Regions from separate parts of the Erwinia sp. AnSW2-5 genome, predicted to be linked through region 3. Evidence: predicted binding sites of a transcription regulator. Region 3 holds the regulator's gene; each other region holds the start of a gene.
What was found. Region 3 encodes sigma-54, which starts transcription at its own class of promoters, with help from an activator protein. Its sites were predicted from a motif close to GTTGGCACANNTTTCGCTNT; they were not measured.
Positions count from the first base shown of each region.

Region 1: a site for sigma-54 is predicted at 3,006-3,025, ahead of glnA (glutamate--ammonia ligase). Genes of this name have one in related genera too.
Region 2: a site for sigma-54 is predicted at 2,069-2,088, ahead of glnK (P-II family nitrogen regulator). Genes of this name have one in related genera too.

Region 1 is NZ_JBJGXA010000016.1:117,671-123,508, reverse strand. It holds gene glnG (nitrogen regulation protein NR(I)) at 1-121, opposite strand, end outside; gene glnL (nitrogen regulation protein NR(II)) at 129-1,178, opposite strand; gene glnA (glutamate--ammonia ligase) at 1,449-2,858, opposite strand; gene typA (ribosome-dependent GTPase TypA) at 3,294-5,117, shown strand; gene yihX (glucose-1-phosphatase) at 5,384-5,838, shown strand, end outside.
Region 2 is NZ_JBJGXA010000025.1:44,640-50,477, reverse strand. It holds gene ACFL9S_RS16715 (SmdA family multidrug ABC transporter permease/ATP-binding protein) at 1-111, shown strand, start outside; gene ACFL9S_RS16710 (SmdB family multidrug efflux ABC transporter permease/ATP-binding protein) at 104-1,867, shown strand; gene glnK (P-II family nitrogen regulator) at 2,140-2,478, shown strand; gene amtB (ammonium transporter AmtB) at 2,498-3,799, shown strand; gene tesB (acyl-CoA thioesterase II) at 3,895-4,755, opposite strand; gene ACFL9S_RS16690 (YbaY family lipoprotein) at 4,981-5,538, shown strand; gene ACFL9S_RS16685 (MGMT family protein) at 5,566-5,838, opposite strand, start outside.
Region 3 is NZ_JBJGXA010000004.1:7,285-13,122, reverse strand. It holds gene npr (PTS phosphocarrier protein NPr) at 1-120, opposite strand, end outside; gene rapZ (RNase adapter RapZ) at 117-971, opposite strand; gene ptsN (PTS IIA-like nitrogen regulatory protein PtsN) at 1,082-1,564, opposite strand; gene hpf (ribosome hibernation promoting factor) at 1,743-2,030, opposite strand; gene rpoN (RNA polymerase factor sigma-54) at 2,053-3,486, opposite strand; gene lptB (LPS export ABC transporter ATP-binding protein) at 3,535-4,260, opposite strand; gene lptA (lipopolysaccharide ABC transporter substrate-binding protein LptA) at 4,266-4,814, opposite strand; gene lptC (LPS export ABC transporter periplasmic protein LptC) at 4,786-5,361, opposite strand; gene kdsC (3-deoxy-manno-octulosonate-8-phosphatase KdsC) at 5,358-5,838, opposite strand, start outside.

The DNA of each region.
Region 1 (5,838 bases), on a different contig from region 3:
CCAGTACCTCGTTTGCATTGTCAAACGTTGCGCAGTTTAAACCAGCTCCAGTCAGCGCGCGTTCAAGCACCCAGCGGATGGAGCTATCGTCATCGACGATCCAAACTATCCCTCGTTGCATAGAAACCTCACTGGCGAATAGGCAGGTAAACCGAGAATTCAGTGTGTCCAGGCCAGCTGTGGAACTCTATTTTTCCCGAATGCTGATCGATCAGGCTGCGGGCAATGGATAACCCCAGCCCGGTGCCGCCTTCGCGGCCGCTCACCATCGGGTAAAACAGCGTATCCTGCAGCTGTGCCGGAATGCCGGGGCCATCATCTTCAATATCGATGCGCGCCACCAGGCGATAGCGTGTTCCGTGCAGCGTTAACTGGAACGCTGTGCGGGTACGTAAAGTAATCGTGCCGCCTTCTTCACCCAACGCCTGCAGGGCATTGCGTACTACATTCAAAAGGACTTGTTCTATCTGGTCCGGGTCGTGCGGCAGTTCAGGCAAACTCGGGTCATAATCGCGGATGAGCACCACATTATCGGGCAGCTCCATCGAGACCAGATTCACCACACGTTCAGCCACCTGATGGATGCTCTGTGTGATATGCATACCAGGCTGTTGCGGGCCAAGCAGACGGTCGACCAGATTGCGCAGGCGATCGGCCTGTTCAATGATGACCTTGGTATATTCTGTTAACGCCGGGTCCGGCAACGCTCTGGCCAACAGTTGCGCTGCGCCGCGTAACCCACCCAGCGGATTTTTAATTTCGTGTGCCAGGCCACGCACTAAATCACGCGCGGCAACCTGTTGCGCATGCTGAAGTTGTTCCTGACTAAGCCGGCGCTGATTATCCATTGGCGCCATTTCCAGCAGAATGAAACCTTCGGGCAGACGTTGCGCAGTGAGCGACATAATGTGCGCACGGCTGTCGACCACCAGGGTCACTTCGCTGTCGGTAAAACCTTGTCCGGCATCCAGACTTTCGAGCATGACCTCAATATTCAGGGAAAAATAACCCATCAGTTCCGGCAGTGGCGTACCAAACAGCTTGCGGGAACTTTGCGCCAGCAGCTGCTGCGCGGCGGGGTTGGCGTAATGAACCACCAACGCACTATCAACCAGTAAAATACTGTTGATCAGTGAATTGAGAATCTGCCCAGCATCGGGCAGCGGGCCAGTTGCCATACAGCGTTCTCCTGAGGTCGTTGTGCACCAATTTAGTGCATTATAGCCGTAAAACGCGAAAATCGTCTGACATAACCGGGAATTCGTGGTGAAAAAAGCCCATCCTGAGATGGGCTGAAAGTTTCCACGGCAACAAAATCCCAGGCGTCTTTCACGCCGCAGCTGTGTTGGCTTCCCTTAGTCACTCGAATCACTTAGCGGACTAAGTGATTCGGCATTCCTTCAGTTGCCGCTTTACTGCACATGAAATTCGCCGGGCTTACTTCTAAATTAAACGCTGTAGTACAGTTCGAACTCAACCGGATGCGGAGTCATACGAACGCGGTCAATTTCAGACTTACGCAGCTCAATATAAGCTTCGATAGCGTCGTCAGTGAACACGCCACCACGGGTCAGGAACTCGCGGTCTTCGTTCAGTGCAGCCAGGGCTTCGTCCAGAGAACCTGCAACTTTTGGAATCTCAGCTTCTTCTTCCGGTGGCAGGTCGTACAGGTTTTTGTCCATTGCATCGCCAGGGTGGATCTTGTTGATGATGCCGTCCAGGCCAGCCATCAGCAGCGCAGCGAAGCACAGGTATGGGTTAGCAGCTGGGTCAGGGAAGCGCGCTTCAATACGGCGTGCTTTCGGGCTGGCAACCACTGGGATACGGATAGAAGCAGAACGGTTACGGGCAGAGTAAGCCAGCATAACTGGAGCTTCGTAGCCTGGGACCAGACGCTTGTAGGAGTTAGTGGTCGGGTTCGCCAGCGCATTGATTGCTTTAGCGTGCTTGATCACACCACCGATGTAGAACAGCGCCATTTCAGACAGGCCGCCGTATTTGTCACCCGCGAACAGGTTAGTGCCGCCTTTAGACAGGGACATATGGCAGTGCATACCAGAACCGTTATCACCGAACATTGGTTTTGGCATGAAGGTCGCAGTTTTGCCGTAAGCGTGGGCGACGTTGTGCACAACATATTTGTAGATCTGAATTTCGTCAGCTTTTTTGGTCATGGTGTTGAAGCGGGTTGCCACTTCGTTCTGACCTGCAGTTGCCACTTCGTGGTGATGAGCTTCAACAACCAGACCCATCTGCTCCATGGTCAGACACATAGCAGAACGAATGTCTTGTCCTGAATCGACCGGTGGCACTGGGAAGTAGCCGCCTTTCAGACCTGGACGGTGGCCTTTGTTGCCGCCTTCGTATTCTTTACCGGAGTTCCAGTACGCTTCGATATCGTCGATAGCAACGTGTGAACCTGAAGTGCTGCTGCCGAAACGGATATCATCGAACAGGAAGAACTCTGGCTCTGGCCCAAACAGAACGGTGTCTGCAATGCCGGAAGAGCGCAGGAAATCTTCAGCGCGTTTCGCGATGGAGCGCGGGTCGCGGTCGTAGCCCTGCATAGTGCCTGGCTCGAGGATGTCACAACGGATGATCAGTGTAGAATCAGCAAAGAACGGGTCAATGACTGCAGTGGTTGAGTCTGGCATCAGAACCATGTCGGATTCGTTGATACCTTTCCAGCCACCAATCGAGGAGCCGTCAAACATTTTGCCTTCTTCGAAGAAGTCAGCGTTAACCTGATGAGCAGGGATAGTCACGTGCTGCTCTTTACCTTTGGTATCGGTAAAACGCAGGTCAACAAATTTGACTTCGTGCTCGTTCATCATCGACAGAACGTGTTCAGCGGACATACTTAACTCTCCTGGATTTTGTCATTGGCGTCGTGTTTAGAGAACTTCACCGGTGCGCTTTGCGTTTCGCCGCGCTAACTCCGATAATAAAGATCTCTCACAAGCTTACAACCGTTGTGGAAACTGGCGTTTTTCGCTTAATGAGTATTTGCGAAATCTATGCCAACTTTTTTATTTAACGAAAAAAGCGCTATGATGCGCCCTCTCGTGAGACGAGGACTGCACCACGATGGAAGTCGCGCACCATTTTGGTGCCATTGAATGATAAATGGGCACTCTTTTGGTGCAAATTTTCGTCCAAGTGCAATGTTTGCACTGAAAATGGCTGTAAATGCAATCCGGACAGTTATCTTTATATGAAATTTGTGATCCTGTTCAGTCCTTCGATTAATCCGTGTACAATAGCGCGCTATTTCTAATGCCTGAGGCAAAGCTGTGATCGAAAATTTGCGTAACATCGCCATTATTGCCCACGTTGACCATGGTAAAACTACCCTGGTTGATAAGTTGCTGCAGCAGTCCGGGACGTTTGATTCCCGTACCGAAGCAACCGAACGCGTAATGGACTCCAACGATTTGGAGAAAGAGCGTGGGATTACCATCCTCGCAAAAAACACCGCCATTAAATGGAATGACTACCGCATCAACATCGTGGATACCCCAGGACACGCCGACTTCGGCGGTGAGGTAGAGCGTGTGATGTCAATGGTCGACTCGGTGCTGCTGGTTGTGGATGCAATGGATGGCCCGATGCCGCAAACCCGTTTCGTGACCAAAAAAGCGTTTGCTAATGGTCTGAAGCCGATCGTGGTAATTAACAAAGTTGACCGCCCTGGCGCGCGTCCTGACTGGGTTGTTGATCAGGTCTTTGACCTGTTCGTTAACCTGGATGCGACCGACGAACAGCTCGACTTCCCGATCATTTATGCTTCAGCCCTGAACGGTATCGCAGGTCTGGATCACAACGATATGGCGGAAGACATGACCCCGCTGTATGAAGCGATCGTTAAGCACGTATCTCCACCACAGGTTGAGCTGGAAGCCCCGCTGCAGATGCAAATCTCCCAGCTGGACTACAACAACTACCTGGGTGTTATCGGTATCGGCCGTATCAAGCGCGGTAAAGTGCGTCCGAACCAGCAGATCACTGTGATTAACAGCGAAGGTAAAACTCGCAACGCTAAAGTCGGTAAAGTTCTGACCCACATGGGGCTGGAGCGTATCGAAGCAACTGAAGCGGAAGCCGGCGATATCATCGCGATCACCGGTCTGGGCGAACTGAACATCTCTGACACCATCTGTGATACACAGAATGTGGAAGCGCTGCCAGCCCTGAGCGTTGATGAACCAACGGTAACCATGTTCTTCTGCGTTAACACCTCTCCGTTCTGCGGTAAAGAAGGTAAGTATGTGACTTCACGTCAGATCCTTGACCGTCTGAACAAAGAACTGGTGCACAACGTGGCACTGCGTGTTGAAGAAACGCCAGATGCTGACGCCTTCCGCGTATCAGGTCGTGGTGAACTTCACCTGTCAGTTCTGATCGAAAACATGCGTCGTGAAGGTTTCGAGCTGGCGGTATCCCGTCCGAAAGTTATCTTCCGTGACTTCGAAGGCCGCAAGCAGGAGCCATTCGAAAACGTTACCCTCGACATCGAAGAACAGCATCAGGGTTCTGTGATGCAGGCGATGGGCGAGCGTAAAGGCGACATGAAAAACATGGATCCGGATGGCAAAGGCCGTGTGCGTCTCGACTACGAGATCCCAAGCCGTGGTCTGATCGGCTTCCGTAACGAATTCATGACCATGACTTCCGGTACCGGTCTGCTGTACTCCACCTTCAGCCACTACGACGACGTACGTCCAGGCGAAGTGGGCCAGCGTCAGAACGGCGTGCTGATCTCTAACGGCCAGGGTAAAGCGGTAGCGTTCGCCCTGTTCAGCCTGCAGGATCGCGGTAAGCTGTTCCTCGGCCACGGTGCTGAAGTGTATGAAGGCCAGATCATCGGTATTCACTCACGTTCTAACGACCTGACCGTGAACTGCCTGACCGGTAAGAAGCTGACCAACATGCGTGCTTCCGGTACTGATGAAGCCACCACTCTGGTTCCACCTCAGAAAATGACCCTCGAGCAGGCGCTTGAGTTCATCGATGATGACGAACTGGTAGAAGTGACTCCACAGTCTGTACGTATCCGTAAACGTCACCTGACTGAAAACGACCGTAAACGCGCAGGTCGCGGTCCAAAAGAAGCGTAATAGCGCTTTCTACCCTAAATAATTCGGGTTGTATCGCGGCGGCAAGCGAGTGAGCCCCGATGAGCTTACAACGGTAAGTGATTCGGGCGAACGAGCGCAGCCAACAAAGAGACAACCTGAAGTATGACAGGGATATCAGGGCCGGAGTTTTCTCCGGCCCTGTACTTCCTTCTGAATCTTCCCCGCAGTTTTCAAAATCCCTACCTGTTCAGTCTCTCCATTTACCGCTAGAGTGAATAACTCACCGGAACAAAAGGAGATGGCCCATGTTGTATATCTTTGATTTAGGTAACGTCATTGTTGATATAGATTTCAACCGGGTTCTCGGTGTCTGGAGCGATCTGAGCCGTGTACCACTCTCGACGCTGCAAAGTCGCTTCCACATGGGGGAGAGTTTTCACCAGCACGAGCGCGGTGAAATCAGTGATGAAGTGTTCGCACAAAAGTTTTCTGATGAGCTGGAGCTGCCATTAAGCTATGAACAGTTTGCAGCAGGTTGGCAGGCAATCTTTGTTGGTGTGCGCCCGGAAGTCATTGCCATCATGCACACACTGCGTCAGCAGGGCGAGCGCGTGGTTATCCTGTCCAATACTAACCGTCTGCACTGCGAGTTCTGGCCGTCACAGTATCCGGAAGTGAATGCTGCCGCTGACAAAGTCTATCTGTCGCAGGAGATGGGGTTGCGTAAACCTGACCCGGCGATCTATCAGCGCCTGCTGAA
Region 2 (5,838 bases), on a different contig from region 3:
CATGAGCAGCTGGCCGCCAGCGCGGGCTGGTATCGCGATATGTACCGTTACCAACAGCTGGAAGCGGCACTGGACGACGATGAAACAGAACAGGGAGCTGCGCATGGCTAATGTCACTCAATTGTGGCCAACCATTAAACGGCTGCTCTCCTACGGCGCGCCATGGCGTAAATCTCTGAGCCTGGCCGTGCTGATGCTGTGGGTGGCTGCCGCTGCCGAAGTACTGGGGCCGGTGTTGGTCAGCTACTTTATCGACAATATGGTCGCGAAACACCGCATGCCTGTCGGGCTGGCTGTCGGCCTGGTGGTCAGCTTCCTGCTGTTACAACTGCTGGCGGCGGCACTGCATTATTGCCAGGCATTGTTGTTTAATCAGGCCGCCGTTGGCGTGGTACAGCGCCTGCGTACTGATGTGATGGATGCCGCGCTGCGCCAGCCGTTGGGCGCATTCGATACCCAGCCGGTCGGGCAGATTATTTCGCGTGTCACCAATGACACCGAAGTGGTACGTGACCTCTACGTGACCGTGGTTGCCACCGTACTGCGCAGTGCAGCGCTGGTGGGGGCGATGCTGGTGGCCATGTTTAGTCTTGACTGGCGCATGGCGCTGGTTGCCATCACCATTTTCCCAGCGGTACTGATCGTGATGCTGATTTACCAGCGTTACAGCACGCCGATTGTGCGCCGGGTGCGCAGTTATCTGGCAGAGATCAATAACGGTTTCAACGAAGTCATCAATGGCATGAGCGTGATCCAGCAGTTCCGCCAGCAGGCGCGTTTTGGCGAACGTATGGGGGAGGCCAGTCGCTCTCACTATCTGGCGCGCATGCAGACGCTAAGATTGGATGGTTTTCTCCTGCGTCCGCTGCTCAGTCTGTTTTCTGCCATGATCCTGTGCGGATTGATGATGCTGTTCGGTTTTTCCTCGGTAGGATCGATTGAAGTCGGCGTGTTATATGCCTTTATCAATTACCTCGGGCGCCTGAATGAGCCGCTAATCGAACTGACAACCCAGCAATCGATGTTGCAGCAGGCAGTGGTCGCGGGTGAGCGTATTTTTGAACTGATGGATGCACCACGTCAGCCGTATGGCGATGACGACAGGCCACTTGCCAGCGGCAGCATCGATATCCGTGATGTGACCTTCGCTTATCGCACGGGCCGCCCGGTGTTGACCGATATTAATCTGTCTGTGCCCTCGCGCCATTTTGTCGCGCTGGTCGGGCACACCGGCAGTGGAAAAAGTACGCTCGCTAACCTGCTGATGGGCTACTACCCGCTCAGTCAGGGCGAGATCAAACTGGATGGCCGCCCGCTCGCTTCCCTCAGCCATGCAGCGCTGCGAGGTAGCGTAGCGATGGTGCAGCAGGACCCGGTGGTGCTGGCTGATACCTTCTTTGCCAATGTCACGCTGGGGCGGGATATTAGCGAAGATGCCGTCTGGCAGGCGCTGGAAACAGTACAGCTGGCGGCACTGGCGCGTGAGCTGCCGGAAGGGATCCATACGCGTTTAGGTGAGCAGGGCAATACTCTCTCCGTCGGACAGAAACAGTTGCTGGCAATGGCGCGGGTGCTGGTGGCAACCCCTCAGATCCTGATCCTGGATGAAGCGACCGCGAATATCGACTCTGGTACGGAACAGGCCATCCAGAAAGCGCTTCAGGCCGTGCGTCAGCGCACCACGCTGGTGGTGATTGCTCACCGACTGTCAACCATCACCGAAGCCGACACCATTCTGGTATTGCACCGTGGGCAGGCAGTGGAACGGGGTAGCCATCAGCAACTGCTGGCTGCGCAAGGGCGCTACTGGCAGATGTATCAGCTGCAACTTGCGGGTGAGGAGCTGGCAGTGGCAGAGGGCAGCTGAATCTCTTGCGTTACGCTGCACCAAATTCAGGCGAATAAACACGCAATAGCCCTACAAATGCACCGCCTTAACGCATAGCGCACCTTTCTGGTGCGTTTTTTCTATACTCATTTCTGTGCCTTCCCTTTCTTTGTGATCTGCGTCTCAGCCAGGACTCAGACCAGCCCTGACTAATCGTCTGAAAAATTCAGTTTTTTAAACTCTGGCACAGCCTTTGCTTTAATCATTTCGTGTCGCTGAAACAACCTATTTTTTTACCTGGAGGGGATCGTATGAAGCTGGTTACCGTGGTAATCAAACCGTTCAAACTGGAAGACGTGCGTGAAGCACTGTCGTCAATCGGCATTCAGGGTCTGACCGTCACTGAAGTCAAAGGCTTCGGCCGCCAGAAAGGGCATGCAGAACTGTATCGCGGTGCTGAATACAGCGTGAACTTCCTGCCAAAAGTAAAAATTGATATTGCGATTGCAGACGACCAGCTTGATGAAGTGGTTGATGTGATTAGTAAAGCGGCCTACACAGGCAAAATTGGTGACGGGAAGATCTTCGTTGCAGAACTGCAACGTGTCATCCGTATTCGCACCGGCGAAACTGACGAAGCAGCACTGTAATTCGGGGCTCAGAATTGTGATGGGATGGGACAAAATGAAAAAACTCGCTAAGTTTGGCCTCGCCGGTGTTGCTCTTTTACCGTCGCTGGCAATGGCCGCTGCCCCTGCAGTAGCTGACAAAGCTGATAACGCCTTTATGATGATCTGCACCGCGTTGGTGCTGTTTATGACTATCCCGGGTATCGCACTGTTCTACGGCGGCCTGATTCGTGCCAAGAACGTGCTGTCGATGCTGACTCAGGTTGCTATGACCTTCGCCATGGTTTGTGTGCTGTGGATGGTTTACGGCTACTCAGTGGCGTTCAGCGAAGGTAATGCCTTCTTCGGTAGTTTTGACTGGGCAATGCTCAAGGGCATTGCACCTACAGCGGTGATGGGCTCCTACTATCAGTATATCCACGTCGCGTTCCAGGCATCTTTCGCCTGTATCACCGTGGGCCTGATTGTCGGTTCCATCGCAGAACGTATTCGCTTCTCAGCATTGCTGATCTTTGCTGTGATCTGGCTGACCTTCGCTTACCTGCCGATTGCACACATGGTATGGGCAGGCGGCTTCCTGGCTCAGGATGGCGCGCTGGACTTCGCGGGCGGTACGGTTGTTCACATTAATGCCGCGGTAGCGGGTCTGGTAGGTGCTTACCTGGTGGGCAAACGTGCTGGTTTCGGCAAAGAAGCCTTCAAACCACACAACCTGCCAATGGTGTTCACCGGTACGGCTATCCTGTACTTTGGCTGGTTCGGCTTTAACGCCGGTTCTGCCAGTGCGGCGAACGAAATCGCAGGTCTGGCCTTCCTTAATACTGTGATTGCTACAGCCGGTGCGATGCTAAGCTGGACCTTCGGTGAGTGGGCGCTGCGCGGTAAGCCATCTCTGCTGGGCGTCAGCTCTGGCGTGATTGCTGGCCTGGTGGCTATCACCCCAGCCTGCGGCTATGTGGGTGTGGGCGGTGCACTGATTATAGGACTGGTGGGTGGATTAGCCGGTCTCTGGGGTGTCACCATCCTGAAGAAATGGCTGCGTGTTGATGACCCATGTGATGTGTTCGGTGTTCACGGTGTGTGCGGTATCGTAGGCTGCATCCTGACCGGTGTATTCGCCTCCTCTTCACTGGGCGGCGTGGGTTATGCTGAAGGCGTCACCATGGGCCATCAGGTCTGGGTACAGCTGTTCAGCGTAGGTCTGACCATCGTCTGGACTGCGGTTGTCGCCTTCATCGGTTTCAAAGTGGCGGATATGATTGTTGGTCTGCGTGTTCCGGAAGATCAGGAACGTGAAGGTCTGGATGTTAACAGCCACGGTGAGAATGCTTACAACCAGTAAGAAATTCCCGGGCTGAAGCCTGAAGAAAAGTCGTGCGTTAAAATACAATAAAAGACGAAGCGGGCCATGATGGCCCGCTTTTTTTATGCCTCTGGTTACGAGCGCTGGCGGATAACGCCTTCCTGCACCGTTGATGCCACCAGTATGCCCTGCTGGTTCCAGAACTCACCGCGCACAAAACCACGGGCACTGGAGGCGGAAGTGCTCTCTACGCTGTACAGCAGCCATTCGTTGAGGTCAAAGGGGCGATGGAACCACATCGAGTGGTCGATGGTCGCAACCTGCATACCCGGCTCCAGAAACCCTTTTCCGTGCGGCTGCAAAGATACCGGCAGGAAGTTGAAGTCAGACGCATAGCCCAGCAGATACTGATGAATGCGTTTATCCTCCGGCATGGTGCCGTTGGCGCGCAGCCAGGTATAGCGTACGGGTTCACTGACATGACCTTTGAGTGGGTTGTGGAACTCCACCGGGCGGATCTCGAAGGGTTTTTCGGATAAAAACTTATCACGTGCCTTTTCGGGAATGTAATGCGCCAGTTGGCGGGCAATGTCTGTTTCACAGGGGAGGTTGCCCGGCCCTGGAACCTCAGGCATCGTTTTCTGATGTTCAAAGCCGCTTTCTGGCCCCTGGAATGAGGCCGTCATGTAAAAAATGGGCTTGCCATTCTGCACGGCTTTTACCCGGCGTGCGCTAAAGCTCTGACCATCACGCAGGTTTTCCACATCATAAATGATCGCTTTCTGGCTATCGCCCGGACGCAGGAAATAGCTATGGAAGGAGTGGATAATGCGATCCTGCGGGACGGTTTGTTTCGCCGCATACAGTGCCTGGCCGACCACCTGCCCACCAAACACCTGGCGCAAGCCCAGATCTTCGCTTTGCCCACGAAACAGCCCCTCTTCCAGCGTCTCCAGGTCCAGAAGATTTAACAAGTTTTGTAGCGCCTGGCCCATATTCGGTTCCTCAATAGTTTTACCTTAACCAGTTTGCGAGATCCGACCAGTTAGCGTCAACGACTGTTTCTGCGATCTGTGTGGAAAGCCGATAAAGCCAGACTGGCAGTGCTTCCAGGAAAAAATCGGCAACTTGTGCCAGAATTAAAGCTACGCTGACAGTAAAAACTGTCTTTTGACGGTGGAGTGACTGCCGTAAGCATTGATCGAAAGGAGAAACTATCAATGAAATTTTGGCATGTATTAAGTGGTGCGGCGCTGGTTGTAGCGATTTCAGGCTGTGCTGATAAAAGCAAAGATGTGCCGACGCCGACGCTCGGCTCCCAGGTGGCGGGCCAGCAGACGACCATGCAACAGCCTAACGTGAGCGGTACGGTCTGGATCCGCCAAAGAGTGGCTCTGCCACCGGATGCGGTACTCACCGTGACACTGTCCGATGCTTCGCTGGCGGATGCACCATCGAAAGTGCTGTCGCAGCGTGCCGTGCGCACCGAAGGCAAGCAGGCGCCTTTCAAGTTTACCTTGCCGTTTAATCCGGCAGACATCCAACCCAAGGCGCGCATTCTGCTGAGTGCCGCTGTGACGGTCGATGGTAAAATGCTGTTTATTACCGATACGGTGAAGCAGGTCGTGACCACCGGTGGGACACATCAGGATCTGACCCTGGTGCCTGTGCCTTCCATGGCTGTACCAGCGCAGAGCGGAGCCAGCACAACGGTGCCGTTAACGTCACCAACGCAGGTTTCCCCTTCTTCTGCCGTACCGGCACCGACCTCACTGTAACGTCTGAACGCCCCGAAAGGGGCGTTACTACGGTTGCCAGCGGTAGCGTTTGAGATCGATTTTTCCTTCCGGGGAGACGTCAATCCCTTCGCTCATTAATGCACTACGCTGTCGACCCAGATCGTCACCTACCAGTGAGATCTCGCCTTTGCGGTTAATCACTCGGTACCAGGGAAGTTTACTACCCGCAGGTAAACGTTTCAGTATGCCTCCCACCTGCCGTGCGGCACGCGGAGACCCCGCTAACTGCGCGATTTCGCCGTAAGTGGTCACGTGGCCAAAAGGAATGGCAGCGACAAT
Region 3 (5,838 bases):
GCTTTCATTACGCAGCAGCACTTCTGCATCAAAACTCTGCACCAGTTCGAACAGCTTCATCGCCGGGCGCGCGTGCATACCCAGCTTATTTTTAATCTCAACGGTTTGTTTTACGGTCATGTTTTGCGTTTTTCCAGCGTACGGTGACGAGACTGAACATTTTTACCGCGCGAGCGGAAATAATCCGCCAGCTGCTCGGCAATATACACGGAACGATGTTTACCGCCGGTACAACCGATAGCCACTGTCAGATAGCTACGGTTATTGGTTTCCAGCATCGGTAACCACAACTCCAGGTAGCTGCGCGTCTGATAGATAAAGTTATGCACCTCAGTATGACGATCGAGGAAGGCCGCAACAGGGCGGTCAAGACCGGTCATCGGACGCAGTTTTGGATCCCAGTGTGGGTTCGGCAGAAAACGGACGTCAAACACATAATCGGCATCAATAGGAATACCGTGTTTGAACCCGAACGATTCGAACACCATGGTCAGTTCACGTTCACGTTTCCCCAGCAGGCGCGTACGCAGCATCTCTGCCAGTTCGTGCACTGACATTTCTGAGGTGTCGATAATCAAATCGGCACGGGAACGTAGCGGTTCCAGCAGATCGCTCTCTTCATCGATGGCACTTTCCAGCGACAGATTTTTACTGGAGAGCGGATGCAGGCGACGGGTATCGCTATAACGACGGATTAAGGTATTACGGTCAGCATCCAGAAACAGAAGCTGCGGCGAAAAACAGTCTGGCAAATTGGTGAGTGCAGTTTCAAACACCTCCGGTGATTCCGGCATGTTGCGGACATCAATGCTCACTGCAGCAGATATGTTGCGCTCAGCCAGCGAATTAGCCAGATCAGGCAGCAATACCACAGGGAGGTTATCCACGCAGTAAAAACCCATGTCTTCCAGCGCGCGTAACGCCACTGATTTCCCTGAGCCTGAGCGACCGCTGACGATCATCAGCACCATTTCACGTTTCCCCCAATTTAACCCGCTGTCCCTGATACCTGAAGCTACACCAGCACTGCATTTCGCTGCGTTGTTGCAACTTCACTGTGTCGGGGATTGTTGCAGAATGACTAACTTTCTTCGTGATCTTCCGTGATGATCTCGTAAAGATCTTCATCGCTTTGTGCGGCGCGCAGGCGTTTAAGAACGGTTTTATCCGCCAGGCGCTTGGCAACCAGAGAGAGTGTGTGAAGATGCGTTTTGCACTGATCTGCTGGCACCAGCAGGGCAAACAACAGGTCCACGGGCTGATTATCAATCGCATCAAACGCGATGGGCTGATCAAGACGAATAAAGACACCGACTGCGCGTAGCGTGTCTTCTTCCAGCTTGCCGTGCGGGATGGCAATGCCATTACCGATACCGGTACTGCCCATTCTTTCGCGCGTCAGAATCGCTTCAAAAATTGTCTGATGCGGGAGGTTGAGCTGTTTCGCCGCAAGTTCGCTGATAATTTCCAGCGCACGTTTTTTGCTTTGGCAATGCACACCATTACGGGTACACGAGACGCTCAACACGGAGCCCAGTTCCAGTTTCAAATCATTGTTCATCATAGTTTCACTTCACTTTTCACTTCCGCAGGCAGGACACTCTTTACCAACGTTCAGATCAAGAGATTAACATGCCGTATTGATTAACGGCTCGTATTCCCGGAAGAATACGAGCCGATACCGCTTTCAGCATAAGCCTGAAGAAGCGGGTTGCTGAAACACCATCAATGCATTGTGAGATTTAGTGTTGTTTTAGCTTATCTTTGTGTTTATTCAACTGGCGAGTGAGCTTGTCGATCAAGCCGTCAATCGCCGCGTACATGTCTTTATCTTCCGAGGTGGCATGCAGCTCGCCGCCATTCACATGCAATGTTGCATCGGCAATTTGCGTCACTTTCTCCACTTTTAAAACAATATAGACCTGGTTGATCCGGTCAAAGTATTGCTCCAGTTTGGCAAACTTCGCTGTCACAAACTCGCGCAATGGCTCGGTGATTTCAACGTGTTGTCCAGTGATATTGAGCTGCATAGTGTCTTCCTTCTCTGTTCGTTCAGACCAGCTGTTTGCGCTGATTTGATGGCGGGATGGATAAAGACTCTCGGTATTTTGCCACAGTGCGCCGTGCCACCATAATTCCCTGTTCGGAAAGCATGGAGGTGAGCTTGCTGTCGCTGAGTGGTTTGACGGGATTCTCCGCCGAGATTAATTTCTTCACCAGTGCACGAATTGCCGTGGAGGAGGCTTCGCCACCCCCTTCGGTATTGACGTGACTGGAGAAAAAATACTTAAGTTCAAAAATACCACGTGGACTGTGCAGGTACTTCTGGGTGGTCACACGGGAAATGGTCGATTCATGCATTTCGACGGCACTGGCAATATCGGCCAGCACCATCGGGCGCATATATTCTTCGCCCTGTTCGAAAAAGGCTTGCTGCTGATCCACGATGCAGCGTGTCACTTTCAGCAGCGTATCATTTCGGCTTTCCAGGCTTTTTATCAGCCATTTCGCTTCCTGCAAATTACTGCGGATAAACTGCGAATCACTGTCGCTACGCGAGCTTGAGCCTAGTGAAGCATAATGCTGGTTAATCTTCAGACGCGGTACGCTGTCTGCATTCAACTCGACCATCCAGCGGTTGCTGACTTTACGTACCAGCACATCCGGGATGACATACTCCGGTTCCTGAGTATTGATCGATTGGCCTGGGCGCGGATCGAGCGTTTGAATAACCTGCATTGCCCCCTTCAGCACCTCTTCCTTAAGGCGTGTGACGCGCATCAGGCTGCGGAAATCATGGTTGGCCAGCAGATCGAGATGCTCACTGACAATCAGGCGGGCTTCTTTCAGCAGCGGCACATCTGACGCGAACTGGGAGAGCTGTACCAGTAAACAGTCGCGCAGATCGCGGGCGCAGACGCCTACCGGATCAAAACGCTGTACACGTTTCAGCACCGCTTCCACTTCGTCGATGGTTAACTCGTCGTTACCAATACTCTCAAGGACTTCTTCCAGCGATGCGGTCAGGTAACCCGTGTCGTCGACGGCATCAACAATAGAGGTGGCAATCGCCCGATCGGTATCGGTAAAAGGCGTTAGCTCCACCTGCCACATCAGATAATCCTGTAGCGTCTGGGTGGTTTCACCCTGATAAACAGGTAATTCATCGTCATGGTAGTCGGTGCCTGTGCCGGACGGCGTCCCTGCGGTGTAGATCTCATCCCAGGTTGCATCCAGTGGAAGCTCCTCGGGCATGTCTTTCTGTTCCAGCGCTTCCCGGGTATCCAGCGCTTCTGTTTCCTGATATTCGCGGGTATCAACTTCTTCGTGAATGTCGGTCTGTTCAAGCAACGGGTTACTTTCCAGCGCCAGCTGAATTTCCTGCTGTAGTTCAAGCGTAGAGAGTTGCAGCAGGCGAATGGCCTGCTGCAGTTGTGGCGTCATGGCAAGCTGTTGACTCAGCCTGAGTTGTAAACCTTGCTTCATATTCAGAGTATTAATTCCCCAGAAAACTGCCCGAATGTGAACACCTTATCAGAGTCTGAACTCTTCGCCCAAATAGACACGCTTAACTTGTTCATCGGCCAGGATTTCTTCCGGGGTGCCGTGGGCAATCAGATGCCCCTGGCTGACGATATAGGCACGCTCACACACTGCCAGCGTTTCACGTACGTTATGGTCGGTGATCAGCACGCCGAGGCCGCTGTCACGCAGGTGTTCAATAATCTTTTTAATATCAATAACTGAAATCGGGTCAACACCGGCAAACGGCTCATCCAGCAGGATGAACTTTGGATTGGCGGCTAGCGCACGGGCAATTTCTACGCGGCGGCGTTCACCGCCTGATAGCGCCTGACCAAGGCTGTCACGTAAATGTTCGATGTGAAACTCTTCCAGCAGTTCATTCGCGCGATCTTCACGCTGCTCACTGGTCAGGTCATCACGAATTTGCAGTACCGCCATAAGGTTATCGTAAACACTCAGACGGCGGAAAATAGAGGCTTCCTGTGGCAGATAGCCAATGCCCCGACGTGCACGCGCATGCAGCGGCAGAATGCTGATGTCTTCATCGTCGATCACGATACGACCTGCATCACGCGGCACGATGCCAACCACCATGTAAAACGTGGTGGTCTTGCCTGCACCGTTCGGACCCAGCAGGCCCACGATTTCGCCAGACTTCACTTGCAGGCTGACATCTTCAACCACGCGGCGGCCTTTGTAAGCCTTCGCGAGGTTTTCTGCAATTAAGGTTGCCATGTTCGTTAGTTACTCTTTTTCTGACCGTTTGACGGAGTGCCTTTGTCCTGCAACTGCGATGGCACCAGAACGGTAGTGACACGTTTACCGGTGCTGCCGAAGGCCTGCATTTTCTGCTCTTTGACCAGATAGGTGATGCGATCGCCTTTGACGTTGCTGTCGAGCTGCTCCAGATAAGCGTTGCCGGTTAATTCCACCAGGTCTTTCGCTAACTCGTAATGCATTTTCTGGGCGTGACCCTGCACGGGTTTGCCGCTGTCCTGCATCTGGTAGAAGGTTGCCGGATTGCCGTAGGCATCAACAATGGTTTTATTGCTGTCACCACCTGGACGGGTTACGACCACTTTGTCGGCCGTGATTTTGATCGTTCCCTGCGTCACAATGACTTTGCCGGTAAACGTGGCAACGTTGCCCTGCATATCCAGCGCCTGATTTTCCGAGTCGACGTTCACCGGTTTATCCGAATCGCCCGTTAACGCTAAAGCGGGAACGCTTACGGCGAACAGCAGGGTTGCAGTCAGTAACTTAAGGCTTTTGTTCATTTTGAATTTCATAAGATGTTTTGACCTTTTCAATCAACTCGGCAGTTTTCTTCCGTAAATTCCCACGCATCTTCATACCTGTAGAGTTAAAGCTGCGGCCATAAAGTGTGACCTGATCGTCCGAGGTTACATCCTGAGTCGTCAGGTTAATTTGCGCATTGTCTGTTTTGATGCGTTCAAGCTGTGCGTCTTTCGTCAGGCTATTCACTTCCACATGCCCGTAAAGATACAGCATGCGGTCGTTAGTGAGTTTGGCCTTGTCCCCCCGCACTGACCAGGTTGGAACCTTGTTCTCATCGTAGGTGGTCATCACCGGGTTATCGAACCAGGTCACAGCATCCGTCGAAAAATAGGTCACCTTGTCAGAAACCAGCTTGTAGCTCAGTGCCCCTGTTGGGTTATAAACTACCGTATGTGAGTTATCACTCATATAGGTGGGTTCATTATTGTCCTGCGTTGCTGCACCGTCGTTGTCATCGGTCGCAGTCAGATTCCAGCCAATCAGCACAATGGCGATCAGTGCCAGTATCAGCGTCATCCAGCGTCTTGTTTTACTCATACCGACTGCCCTTTGGCCTCGTCAAACTTGCCCTGTGCAATCAGGATTAGATCGCAAATTTCCCGGACTGCACCACGACCACCCGCAATGCGAGTCACGTAGTGAGCGCGGGGAAGCAAAATGGGGTGCGCATCAGCAACTGTCACACTCAGGCCGACTTCAGCCATGACCGGCCAGTCGATCAGGTCATCACCAATATAGGCAACCTGCTCCGCACTGAGTGACAGTGTATCCAGAAGTTCATGGAAGGCCAAAAGCTTATCCGTTTGTCCCTGGTAAAGATGAGTAATCCCTAAGGTGGCACAGCGATCTTCCAGCAGTTTGGCTTTACGGCCAGTAATAATAGCCACTTCAATCCCGGAGGTGAGCAGGCAGCGAATACCATAACCATCACGTACGTTGAATGCTTTTAGTTCTTCACCATTGTTACCCTGGTAGATCACGCCGTCTGACATGACGCCGTCTACATCACAAATC